Regions from separate parts of the Scandinavium sp. UTDF21-P1B genome, predicted to be linked through region 1. Evidence: predicted binding sites of a transcription regulator. Region 1 holds the regulator's gene; the other holds the start of a gene.
The links. The regulator PurR, encoded in region 1, represses purine synthesis genes. The targets are predictions, from matches to a motif close to CANGCAAACGTTTGCNTG.
Positions count from the first base shown of each region.

Region 2: the regulator PurR is predicted to act here: its motif matches at 4,328-4,345, upstream of purL (phosphoribosylformylglycinamidine synthase).

Region 1 is NZ_JBFLVD010000010.1:117,914-124,110, reverse strand. It holds gene AB1287_RS06235 (MFS transporter) at 1-1,002, opposite strand, end outside; gene AB1287_RS06230 (YnhF family membrane protein) at 1,173-1,262, opposite strand; gene purR (HTH-type transcriptional repressor PurR) at 1,556-2,581, shown strand; gene punR (DNA-binding transcriptional activator PunR) at 2,599-3,510, opposite strand; gene punC (purine nucleoside transporter PunC) at 3,621-4,805, shown strand; gene cfa (cyclopropane fatty acyl phospholipid synthase) at 5,105-6,197, shown strand, end outside.
Region 2 is NZ_JBFLVD010000013.1:217,078-223,274, forward strand. It holds gene AB1287_RS10620 (hypothetical protein) at 7-192, opposite strand; gene purL (phosphoribosylformylglycinamidine synthase) at 366-4,253, opposite strand; gene mltF (membrane-bound lytic murein transglycosylase MltF) at 4,510-6,066, shown strand; gene tadA (tRNA adenosine(34) deaminase TadA) at 6,060-6,197, opposite strand, start outside.

The DNA of each region.
Region 1 (6,197 bases):
AAATGCCCCGATATTGACCGAGGACGATAGCCCCGGAGCTTCGTGCGCCACGCGCATAACGCGCATTTGTAAAGGTGGAACCACGGCGAACGTCGCAGCACCCCAGACAACCATGCTTATCGCTGCACCGATTTCGTTCTGCGCTACCCACGGAATCGCCACCATCACGGCAATCAGCAGCAGTAAAAAACCTTTCAGCGTGCCGGTCACCGAGCGGTCAGCAAACTTACCACCCAGATAGTTACCGATGGAGAACCCAACGCCAATCAGCACCAGCATTGCCGTAACAAACAGCGGCGACGCTGAGGTAATGTTGTGCAGCACCGGTGCGATATAAGTGTAAAGCGTAAACATCGCGCCAGCGCCCAGAACGGTGGTTAACAGCGCAGATAAAACCTGGGGACGCATCAGCACGGACATTTCCTGCTTCACATTCGGACGTTCACCACCGGTGCCTTTTGGTAATGAGAACCACAGGCTCATCATCGCCACCACGCCCAGACCGGTCGTTGCCAGGAATGACATACGCCAGCCGATGGTTTCACCCAGCCAGGTCGCTGCCGGTACACCGCCGATATTGGCAATCGTCAGCCCCATAAACATGGTTGCCACCGCGCTCGCCTGCTTGTGTTTGGGCACCACGCTCGCGGCCACAACAGATCCCAGACCAAAGAAAGCACCGTGGTTAAGGCTGGTGATGATGCGAGAGAGCAATAATGTGGTGTAGTCCGGTGCAATAGCCGACAGCACGTTGCCGAGCGTAAAAATCGCCATCAGAAAGATAAGCGCATTGCGGCGAGCGCGATGTGACAGCAGCAGAGTCATTAACGGCGCGCCAACCATCACACCGATTGCGTAAGCGCTGATCAGCATGCCTGCTACGGGAATCGAAACATCCACGCCTTTAGCGATAACGGGCAATAGCCCCATGGGCGAGAACTCGGTAGTGCCGATAGCAAATGCGCCGATTGCCAACGCCAGCAGTGGAAAATTGATTTTCATGTTACGACTCCGGTTAACCCTTTCCAGTAAAGGGCACGACAACAGAAGTCAAAAGCATGACATCAATCACAAAAAAACAGAAGTAAACAAAATGGCAAAAGATTTTTGCTAATTTGGTAACAATCAGACGGGGGTGGTGATGGAGGAAGAGGACTCTCCCTCCGGATAAATCAGTGTAACACCGCAGTCAGCCCGGCGGCGACAATGAGTGCCAGAGCGATCACAGTGGTCATCAGAGAGAGCTTCAGGTCGGTACTCATCAATTATTCTCCTTTTTATCCCCACAACAAAAGTGAGCCTGCTCATTTTTGCACACTTCAGGCTGAAAATCTTCCAGGTTTTAGAGCCATAGCGATTTTTCTCTTCCCCTTTGCCTCAGAATCAGACAAAATTCCACGCTAATTTAAAAGCGTACCAGCCATTGACCCCCTCCTGTCGTCCTGTGTCGTATCCCGGCGTACCGCAATTCAAATGAATTGTGTTAAGGGTGTGTAAAGGCAAACGTTTACGTGCCGGTCATCAGGCGTAAGGAAAGGGTCTGGAGTGAGAACGAATGGCAACAATTAAAGATGTAGCGAAGCGCGCAAACGTTTCCACTACAACCGTGTCACATGTTATTAACAAGACGCGTTTTGTCGCAGAAGAAACACGCAACGCCGTGTGGGCGGCAATCAAAGAGCTGCACTACTCCCCAAGTGCCGTAGCGCGCAGCCTGAAGGTCAATCACACCAAAACTATTGGCCTGCTGGCCACCAGCAGTGAAGCGGCTTATTTTGCGGAAATCATTGAAGCCGTTGAAAAAAACTGTTTCGAAAAGGGTTATACCCTGATTCTTGGCAACGCCTGGAACAACCTGGAAAAACAGCGTGCTTATCTCTCTATGATGGCGCAAAAGCGCGTCGATGGCCTGTTGGTGATGTGTTCTGAATATCCGCAGCCGGTACTCGACATGCTGGAAGAGTATCGCCATATTCCGATGGTCGTGATGGACTGGGGTGAAGCCAAAGCCGACTTCACCGACTCGGTGATCGATAACGCTTTCCAGGGCGGCTATCTTGCCGGGCGCTACCTGGTCGAACGCGGCCACCGCGATATCGGCGTGATCCCAGGCCCAATGGAGCGCAACACCGGCGCTGGCCGTCTGGCCGGATTCATGAAAGCCATGGAAGAAGCGCAAATTACCGTGCCGGAAAACTGGATCGTTCAGGGCGACTTTGAACCGGAATCCGGCTACCGCGCCATGCAGCAGATGATTGCGCAACAGCCACGCCCTACCGCGGTCTTCTGTGGCGGTGACATCATGGCGATGGGCGCACTCTGTGCCGCCGATGAACACGGCCTTCGCGTGCCTCAGGATATTTCGGTGATCGGATATGACAACGTGCGCAACGCTCGCTTCTTCACCCCAGCGCTGACCACCATCCATCAGCCAAAGGATTCCCTTGGGGAAGCCGCCTTCGATATGCTGCTGGACCGAATCGTCAACAAGCGCGAAGAGTCACAGTCCATTGAGGTCCACCCACGCCTGATCGAGCGCCGTTCAGTGGCAGACGGCCCGTTCCGCGATTACCGCCGCTAATCTCTGTGCGGAGCCGGTCAATCCGGCTCCTGCAGCCACTCTTTATTTAGCGTTTCGCTGTCCCCAAGATACTCCAGCAGCCAGCTCAGGGCCGGGGACATATCATTTTGCTGCCACGTCAGGCAGCATGCCGCATCCGGGAACGGGTTCTCAAGATCCAATGCCACCCACTCGCCGCTATCGATGTAAGGCCGTGCAAAATGCGTTGGCACCATTCCGGCGCACAGCCCTGCCGAAAGGCACGTTGCAGAAGATTCCCAGTCCGGCACCACGATACGCTTCTGATTATCCAGCAGCCAGGTGATGCGCTTAGGCAAAGAGCGGGAGGTATCCTCGCGCACCAGAGAAGGCCAGTTGCGCAACACCTCGTCGCTCAGCGGTCCCGGCATTTGAGCCAGAGGATGTTGATTCGACACCACGCAGCTCCAGCTCAGCATGCCCATATCGCGAAACGCATAGCGTCCACCGACCGGAATCGCCTGCGTTGCCCCGATCGCCAGCTCAACTCGCCCGTCCGACAGTGCATCCCAGACGCCGTTGAACACTTCCTGGAAAACGCACAGCTCCACGTCCTGGAAATGACGGTAGAAATCGACAATCAGCTGCCGGGTACGCTCCGGGCGCACGATGTTATCCACGGCAATGGCCAGATTGCCACGCCATCCGTTAGCGATCTGTTGGCACTGCTGACGGGTGATCTGCATTTTTTTGATAACAGACCGCCCTTCCTTCAAAAACCAGACGCCAGCGGGGGTGAGCTCCACGTCGCGATGACGTCGTTCAAACAGCGGCACTGCCAGCCATTCTTCGAGCTGACGCACGGTGTAGCTTACCGCTGAAGGCACGCGGTGCAGCTCCTGCGCTGCCGCGCTAAAGCTTCCGTTGCGGGCGACCGCATCCACCACTTCAAGGGAATATTCAGACCACATTTTCTGCCTGCAAAAATTTTGAATTCACCAGACAAATATTAGCGTTTCACAAGCGAAGTTGCACTCCCTACACTCAGCAGCCTGGTACACCTGCAATGAGAAAGAGAAAGATGATGCAACCTGGGAAAGGATTTTTATGCTGGCTGGGGGGCTTAAGCGTGCTCGGTTTTTTGGCAACCGACATGTATCTGCCCGCTTTTGCCGCGATTCAGAATGATTTACAAACCCCTGCAGCCGCCGTTAGCGCAAGCCTGAGTCTGTTCCTGGCCGGTTTTGCTTTCGCTCAGTTGCTGTGGGGGCCGCTTTCCGATCGCTACGGACGGAAACCCGTGCTGCTAATCGGCCTTGCCATCTTCGCTGTCGGCTGTATCGGCATGCTGTGGGTACGCGATGCCACGCTGCTGCTGGTGCTGCGCTTTGTGCAGGCCGTTGGCGTATGCGCCGCAGCCGTTACCTGGCAGGCAATGGTCACCGATTATTACCCAGCCCAGCGTACCAACCGAATTTTCGCCACCATCATGCCGCTGGTGGGGCTTTCTCCGGCGCTGGCGCCGCTGCTGGGCAGTTGGATCCTGCATCACTTCGAATGGCAGGCCATCTTCGCGACGCTGTTCGGGATTACGCTCCTGCTGATGATCCCGGCCCTGCGCCTGAAAAAACCGGCCCGGGAATTCCATCAAGAAGAAAAGCCGCTGACCTTTATGGCCCTGCTGCGCTCGCAGGATTATCGCGGTAACGTACTCATTTATGCCGCCTGCTCCGCCAGCTTCTTCGCCTGGCTTACCGGATCACCGTTCATTCTGAATGCAATGGGCTACGGCCCGACGGTGATCGGCCTGAGCTACGTTCCACAGACTATCGCTTTCCTGGTAGGTGGTTATGGCTGTCGCGCGGCGCTACAAAAATGGCAAGGTCAGCAGATGCTTCCGTGGTTGCTGATGGCCTTTGCCCTGAGCGTCGCTGGCACCTTTGCCGTCGGTCTCACCGCTGGCAGCTCGCTGACCGCCTTGCTCATCCCCTTCTGCCTTATGGCGATGGCGAACGGCGCAATCTATCCGATTGTCGTGGCGCAGGCGTTGCGTCCGTTCCCGCAGGCGACTGGTCGCGCGGCAGCGCTGCAAAATACGCTGCAGCTGGGGCTGTGCTTCCTCGCAAGCCTGGTGGTCTCGACACTGATTGCCACTCCGCTGTTGACCACGACCAGCGTAATGCTTGCGACGGTCGTACTGGCGGCCCTAGGCTACCGGATGCAGGCCACGGCGAATGACAAAGTGGCCGAAGAATCTCACGCATAATGACGTTAGCAATTATGTAATAATTCGGTCATTAGTTTGCTAACATTTTTTATTGAACCTGACATTTTTGCGGCCTATACTGAGACCGGTATTACATAAATACGATAAAAATTAGCGATTAACGAGGGAACGGATTTCCCTCCATTCACCACGGAAGGCCTTTCGGCAAGGGATATCTCCCTTCCTCTGTTCTACGTCGGATAGCAGACTCACGGAACTTTCGTGAGAGTTCTCACATAACCCAAAAAGCGTCTACGCTGTTTTAAGGTTCTGATCACAAGCCGCGTGATGGAGAAGCTATGAGTTCATCGTGTATAGAAGAAGTAAGCGTACCCAATGATGACTGGTCCCGTATCGTCAGCGAACTGCTGAGCCGGGCGGGCATCAGGATCAATGGTTCCGCACCCGCAGACATCCGGGTCAATAATCCCCTGTTCTTTAAACGCGTGCTGCAGGAAGGGTCACTGGGATTAGGCGAAAGCTATATGGATGGCTGGTGGGAATGCGAACGGCTGGATGTGTTTTTCCATCAGGTGTTACGCGCCGGGCTCGAAAGCCAGCTCCCCCACCATTTAAAAGACACACTCCGCATCGCAGGCGCCCGCCTGCTCAATCTGCAAAGTAAGAAGCGCGCCTGGATAGTCGGTAAAGAGCATTACGATTTAGGCAATGATTTATTCAGCCGCATGCTCGACCCTTTTATGCAGTATTCCTGCGCTTACTGGAAAGACGCCGAAACGCTCGAACAGGCGCAACAGGCAAAGCTGGATCTTATCTGTCAGAAACTGCAGCTACAGCCGGGCATGCGGGTGCTGGACATCGGCTGCGGCTGGGGTGGGCTGGCGTATTACATGGCGAAAAATTACGGGGTCAGCGTGGTTGGCGTGACCATTTCTGCGGAGCAGCAGAAAATGGCACAGGCGCGCTGTGAAGGGCTGGACGTGCAAATCCTGTTGCAGGACTATCGGGATTTGCAGGATCAATTCGACCGCATCGTCTCTGTCGGCATGTTCGAGCACGTCGGACCAAAAAACTACGCCACCTATTTTGACGTCGTTGACAGAAACCTGAAGCCGGATGGCCTGTTCCTGCTGCATACAATCGGCTCGAAGAAAACGGACAACAACGTTGATCCCTGGATCAACAAGTATATCTTCCCGAACGGCTGTCTGCCCTCCGTACGCCAGATTGCCTGCGCCAGCGAACCGCATTTTATAATGGAAGACTGGCATAACTTTGGTGCCGACTACGATACCACGCTGATGGCCTGGCACGATCGTTTCCAGAAGAGCTGGCCAGACATTGCGGACAACTATTCAGAGCGATTTAAACGCATGTTCTCGTATTATTTGAACGCCTGCGCCGGTGCATTTCGCGCCCGTGACATTCAGC
Region 2 (6,197 bases), on a different contig from region 1:
AGAAAATCACTTTATGCCGTTCAGCACGCCATCTCGCCTTGCGTATTTTTTCACCACCCTGTCGCCAAAAAGAGACACCAAAATAGAAAAATAATAAAGACAATAAATATCAAACAGATAAATGTCTCCACCTGGAGACACTGCAGGATGCCAGCTGTCGCCTTTTTCCGACACATTTCCCGCTTTGCTCACATAAAAAAGCCCTCCAGTGTCCGGAGGGCTTAAGAGACGAACGAAGCATCTGAGTTAACGCCCGGTGGCGCAGGCTTACCGGGCCTACAACGACCTCATCAACCTCTGATTTTGTAGGCCTGATAAGCGAAGCGCCATCAGGCAAAACAGCACTACAAAGGTTTGACGCGATCTCAACCCAGCTGTTTGCGTGCGTTACGGAAAATACGCATCCACGGGCTGTCCTCGCCCCAGTTCTCCGGGTGCCAGGAGTTGGCGACGGTACGGAACACGCGCTCAGGATGCGGCATCATCAGCGTGACGCGCCCGCTTTCGCTGGTAACCGCGGTGATACCATTCGGAGAACCGTTCGGGTTCGCCGGATAGTTTTGCGTCACGTTGCCGAAGTGGTCGACGAAGCGCAGAGCCACCAGGCCTTTGCTTTCCAGCTGCGCCAAGTGCGCGCTGTCACGTACTTCAACCCGGCCTTCACCATGAGAAACGGCGATGGGCATCTGTGAACCGATCATCCCCTGCAGCAGCAGAGACGGGCTCTGGGTCACTTCTACCAGGCTAAAGCGCGCTTCGAAGCGGTCCGAGTGGTTGCGCACAAAGCGCGGCCACAGGCTGCTGCCAGGGATCAGGTCGCGCAGGTTAGACATCATCTGGCAGCCGTTACACACGCCCAGCGCCAGGGTCTGCGGGCGGTGGAAGAAGGTTTCAAACTCGTCGCGCACGCGCTCGTTGAACAGAATGGATTTCGCCCAGCCTTCGCCTGCGCCTAAAACGTCGCCGTAGGAGAAGCCGCCGCAGGCGACCAGGGCCTGGAAATCAGCCAGCCCGGTACGACCAGCCAGCAGGTCGCTCATGTGGACGTCGATGGCATCGAAACCCGCACGGTGGAACGCCGCAGCCATTTCGACGTGGGAGTTCACGCCCTGCTCACGCAGTACCGCAACCTTCGGACGCGCGCCTGTTGCAATGTACGGAGCCGCCACGTCTTCGTTGATATCAAAGCTGAGCTTCACGTTCAGGCCCGGGTCGCTGTCGTTGCGCTTCGCCTCGTGCTCCTGATCGGCACATTCCGGGTTATCGCGCAGGCGCTGCATCTGCCAGGTCGTTTCCGCCCACCACATACGTAGCGTGGTGCGGCTTTCACTGTAGACAACATGACCGCCCGCCGTGATAACAAAGCGGTCTCCTTCGGTGGCTTTCCCGAGGAAGTGGACGCAGTCAGCCAGGCCGTGGCTGGCGAAAATGCCTTCCACCCGCTCGCGGTCTTCCGCACGCACCTGAATCACGCCGCCCAGCTCTTCGTTAAACAGCGCAGCCAGACGATCTTCGCCAAGTGCTGCGATATCCACATCCACGCCGCAGTGGCCGGTGAAGGCCATTTCAGCCAGCGTCACCAGCAGGCCGCCGTCGGAGCGGTCGTGCCAGGCCAGTAGTTTGCGTTCTGCCACCAGCACCTGCATCGCGTCCCAGAAGCCTTGCAGCTGCTCCACGCTGCGGACATCGGCGGTTTTGTCACCGAGCTGGCGGTAAACCTGGGCCAGCGCCGTCGCGCCAAGCGCGTTGTGGCCCTTACCGAGGTCAATCAGCAGCAGGGCGTTGTCTTCGGTGGAGAGCTGTGGCGTCACGGTGCCACGCACATCTTCCACGCGGGCAAAGGCGGAAATCACCAGCGACAGCGGCGACGTCATTTCGCGCTGCTCGCTGCCTTCCTGCCAGCGGGTTTTCATCGACATGGAGTCTTTGCCGACCGGAATGGTCAGGCCCAGGGCCGGGCAGAGCTCTTCACCCACGGCTTTCACCGCGGCGTAGAGGCCCGCATCTTCGCCCGGATGCCCTGCTGCCGCCATCCAGTTTGCGGAAAGCTTGACGCGTTTAAGGTCACCGACCTGAGTGCCGACAATGTTAGTCAGCGCTTCGCCTACGGCCAGTCGTGCAGAGGCCGCAAAATCAAGCAGCGCCACCGGCGCACGTTCGCCCATCGCCATCGCTTCGCCGTAGTAGCTGTCGAGGCTCGCGGTGGTCACCGCGCAGTTCGCTACCGGAATCTGCCACGGGCCAACCATCTGATCGCGGGCAACCATACCGGTTACCGTACGGTCGCCGATGGTCACGAGGAAGGTTTTCTCTGCAACGGTCGGCAGATGCAGAACGCGGTTGACCGCTTCGGCAATCGTGATGCCCTGCCTGTCCAGCGCTTCACCGCCAGCGGCAAGCGTCTCAACGTCGCGGGTCATTTTCGGGGTTTTGCCGAGCAGCACGTCCAGCGGCAAATCGATAGGCGTATCGTCGAAATGGCTGTCGCTGAGGCTCAGATGCATCTCTTCGGTAGCTTCACCGATGACCGCGTAAGGCGCGCGCTCACGTTTGCACAGTTCGTCGAACAGCGGCAGCTGATCCGCCGCCACCGCCAGCACGTAGCGCTCCTGAGATTCGTTACACCAGATCTCCAGCGGGCTCATGCCTGGCTCATCGCTGAGGATATCGCGCAGATTAAATTTACCGCCGCGCCCGCCGTCGCTCACCAGCTCAGGCATGGCGTTAGAGAGGCCGCCTGCGCCGACGTCGTGGATAAACAGAATCGGGTTGGCTTCCCCGAGCTGCCAGCAGCGGTCGATCACTTCCTGGCAGCGACGCTCCATTTCCGGGTTGTCGCGCTGGACGGAAGCAAAATCAAGATCCGCATCGGACTGGCCGGACGCCATGGAGGATGCTGCCCCGCCGCCAAGACCGATATTCATCGCCGGGCCGCCGAGGACGATCAGCTTCGCGCCGACGTTGATCTCACCTTTCTGGACGTGATCGGCACGGATGTTGCCGATCCCGCCTGCCAGCATGATCGGCTTGTGGTAGCCGCGCAGCTCTTCGCCGTTGTGGCTGTTGACCTTTTCTTCGTAGGTGCGGAAGTAACCGTTCAGCGCCGGACGACCAAATTCGTTGTTGAACGCCGCGCCGCCCAGCGGGCCGTCGGTCATGATATCCAGCGCGGTCACGATGCGGTCAGGTTTACCGAAGTCTTCTTCCCACGGCTGTTCAAAGCCGGGGATACGCAGGTTGGAAACGGAGAAGCCCACCAGCCCGGCTTTCGGTTTTGCGCCGCGCCCGGTCGCGCCTTCATCACGAATTTCGCCGCCGGAGCCCGTTGCCGCACCCGGCCACGGGGAAATCGCCGTCGGGTGGTTATGGGTTTCTACCTTCATCAGGATGTGCGTCGGCTCCTGATGGAAATCGTAGCGCAGGCCGTCACGATCGGCATAGAAGCGCCCTACGTCCGAGCCTTCCATTACCGCAGCGTTGTCCTTATAAGCTGACAGCACGTAGTCCGGGGTGGTCTCGAAGGTGTTTTTAATCATTTTGAACAGCGACTTCGGCTGCTGCTCGCCGTCAATCACCCAGTCGGCGTTAAAAATCTTGTGACGACAGTGTTCGGAGTTCGCCTGGGCGAACATATAGAGTTCAATGTCGTTCGGGTTGCGGTTGAGCTTCGTGAAGGCATCAAACAGGTAATCAATTTCATCTTCCGCCAGCGCTAACCCCAGACGCAGGTTGGCGTCCACCAGCGCCTGACGGCCCTGCCCCTGCACGTCTACGCTCGCAACCGGCGCAGGCTGATGATGGGCAAACAGGTTTTCCGCGTCCTGCAGCGCACCGTAGACGGTTTCCATCATTCGGTCATGCAGCTCAGCTGCAACCTGGCTCCACTGCGCATCCGTCAGCGTGGAGGCTTCGACGTAGTATGCCACGCCGCGCTCCAGACGTTCGATCTGCGCCAGGCCACAGTTGTGGGCGATGTCGGTTGCTTTTGAAGACCAGGGGGAGATGGTGCCAGGGCGGGGAGTGACGAGCAGTAATTTTCCGGCGGGCGTGTGGCTGCTGAGGTTTGGACCGTACTGCAGCAGTTTTGCCAGCCGGGTGTGTTCCTCTTCTGACAGCGGCGCATTCAGCTCGGCGAAGTGCACGTACTCGGCATAAAGGTTGCTGACCGGAAGGTTGGCTGCCTGAAAGCGTGCCAGCAGTTTGGTAATACGGAAGGCTGACAGTGCAGGCGAACCACGCAGAATTTCCATCATAAGTCTCTCGTCTTCTGGGTTTCAGTGTGCGCAATGGCGGAAAACGGGCGCCATTATAGAGCATCCTGAACGGCTACGTAACCGTTTGCGTCAAAATAAAACCACCGCATCGTTTTACCACCAGGTGCGACATCGGTGACGAATGGGTTGCCATCTGGCGCTTGTTTAAGCAAAATGCCGCTCACTCTTTAGTGTCCCTAAACTTTAACATGGTAACTATTGCCTGAGATCGCTCGCGCTGCAGAGAATTAACTAATTGAAAAAATTAAAGATTAATTATCTGTTTATCGGCATTGTCACCCTGCTACTGGCAGCGGCGCTATGGCCCTCTATTCCCTGGTTCAGCAAACCAGAGAACCGCATCGCTGCGATTCAGGCGCGAGGAGAGCTGCGCGTCAGCACCATCATCTCTCCCCTGACCTACGCCAGCATTAACGAAAAAGATTACGGTCTGGATTACGAGCTGGCCCAGCAGTTCGCCGACTACCTCGGCGTGAAGCTCAACGTCACCGTCCGCCAGAACATCAGCCAGCTGTTTGACGATCTCGATAATGACAAAGCCGACATGCTGGCCGCCGGGCTGGTCTACAACAGCGAGCGCGTCAAAAGCTATCAGGCCGGCCCGGCTTATTACTCCGTTTCGCAGCAGCTGGTTTACCGAAAAGGCATCTACCGCCCCCGTTCACTTGAAAATATTACCGCTCAGCAGCTGACCATTGCGCCAGGGCATGTGGCAATCAATGACCTGCAGGCGCTGAAGGAGAAGAAGTACCCGGAACTCAGCTGGACCGTCGATGACAAACGCGGCAGCGTGGAGCTAATGGATGAGGTTCTTGACGGCAGGCTCGACTATACCATTGCCGATTCGGTAGCGATCAGCCTGTTCCAGCGCGTCCATCCGGAGCTGGCAGTCGCGCTCGACATTACCGATGAGCAGCCGGTCACCTGGTTTAGCCTGAAGGACAGCGACAACACCCTGCCCGCCGCGATGCTCGATTTCTTCAACAACATTAATGAAGACGGCACCCTGGCACGCCTGGAAGAGAAATACCTTGGCCACGGCGACGATTTCGATTATTTCGACACCCGCACCTTCCTTCGCGCGGTGGATAACCAGCTGCCCGATTTCCAGCCGCTCTTCCAGAAGCATGCGGCGGAAATCGACTGGCGCCTGCTGGCGGCGATTGCCTGGCAGGAATCCCACTGGGATCCGATGGCAACCTCACCGACGGGCGTGCGAGGCATGATGATGCTGACCAGGAACACTGCGCAAAGCCTGGGTCTGACGGACCGCACCGATGCCGAACAGAGCATCAGCGGCGGGATGCGCTATCTGCAGGATATGATGGATAAGGTGCCGGAGACCGTCCCGAAGGATGAACGGATCTGGTTTGCCCTGGCGGCTTACAATATGGGCTATGCGCACATGCTGGATGCCAGAGCGTTAACCGCGAAGCAAAAAGGCGATCCGGATAGCTGGGCTGACGTGAAACAGCGTCTGCCTTTACTGAGCCAGAAACCCTACTACACGCGCCTGACGTACGGCTACGCGCGCGGGCATGAAGCCTACGCATATGTAGAGAATATCCGTAAGTACCAGATAAGCCTGGTGGGCTATCTGCTGGAGAAAGAGAAGAAGGCCGCGCAGGAAAGGGAATATGCGAATGATTACCCGGCGGTCAGGCCGGACGAGCTGAATCACACCACTGGAAGCGTCGGCGTGCTGCCGTTTCTCTCGCTATCGGCGGACGTACACAGTGGCCAGATTGACGTGAAGCACCCCGGCACCCTCGTCGACATGTTACGTCACTGAGACGGCGCGGCGCGCCTGAGGGCTTTTTTCTGTTCACGGCGGTGGCGGAAGAAATCGCTCAGCATGGTGGAGCAGCTTTCGGCAAGCACGCCTTCCGTAATTTCAACCCTGTGATTCATGCCCGGATGATG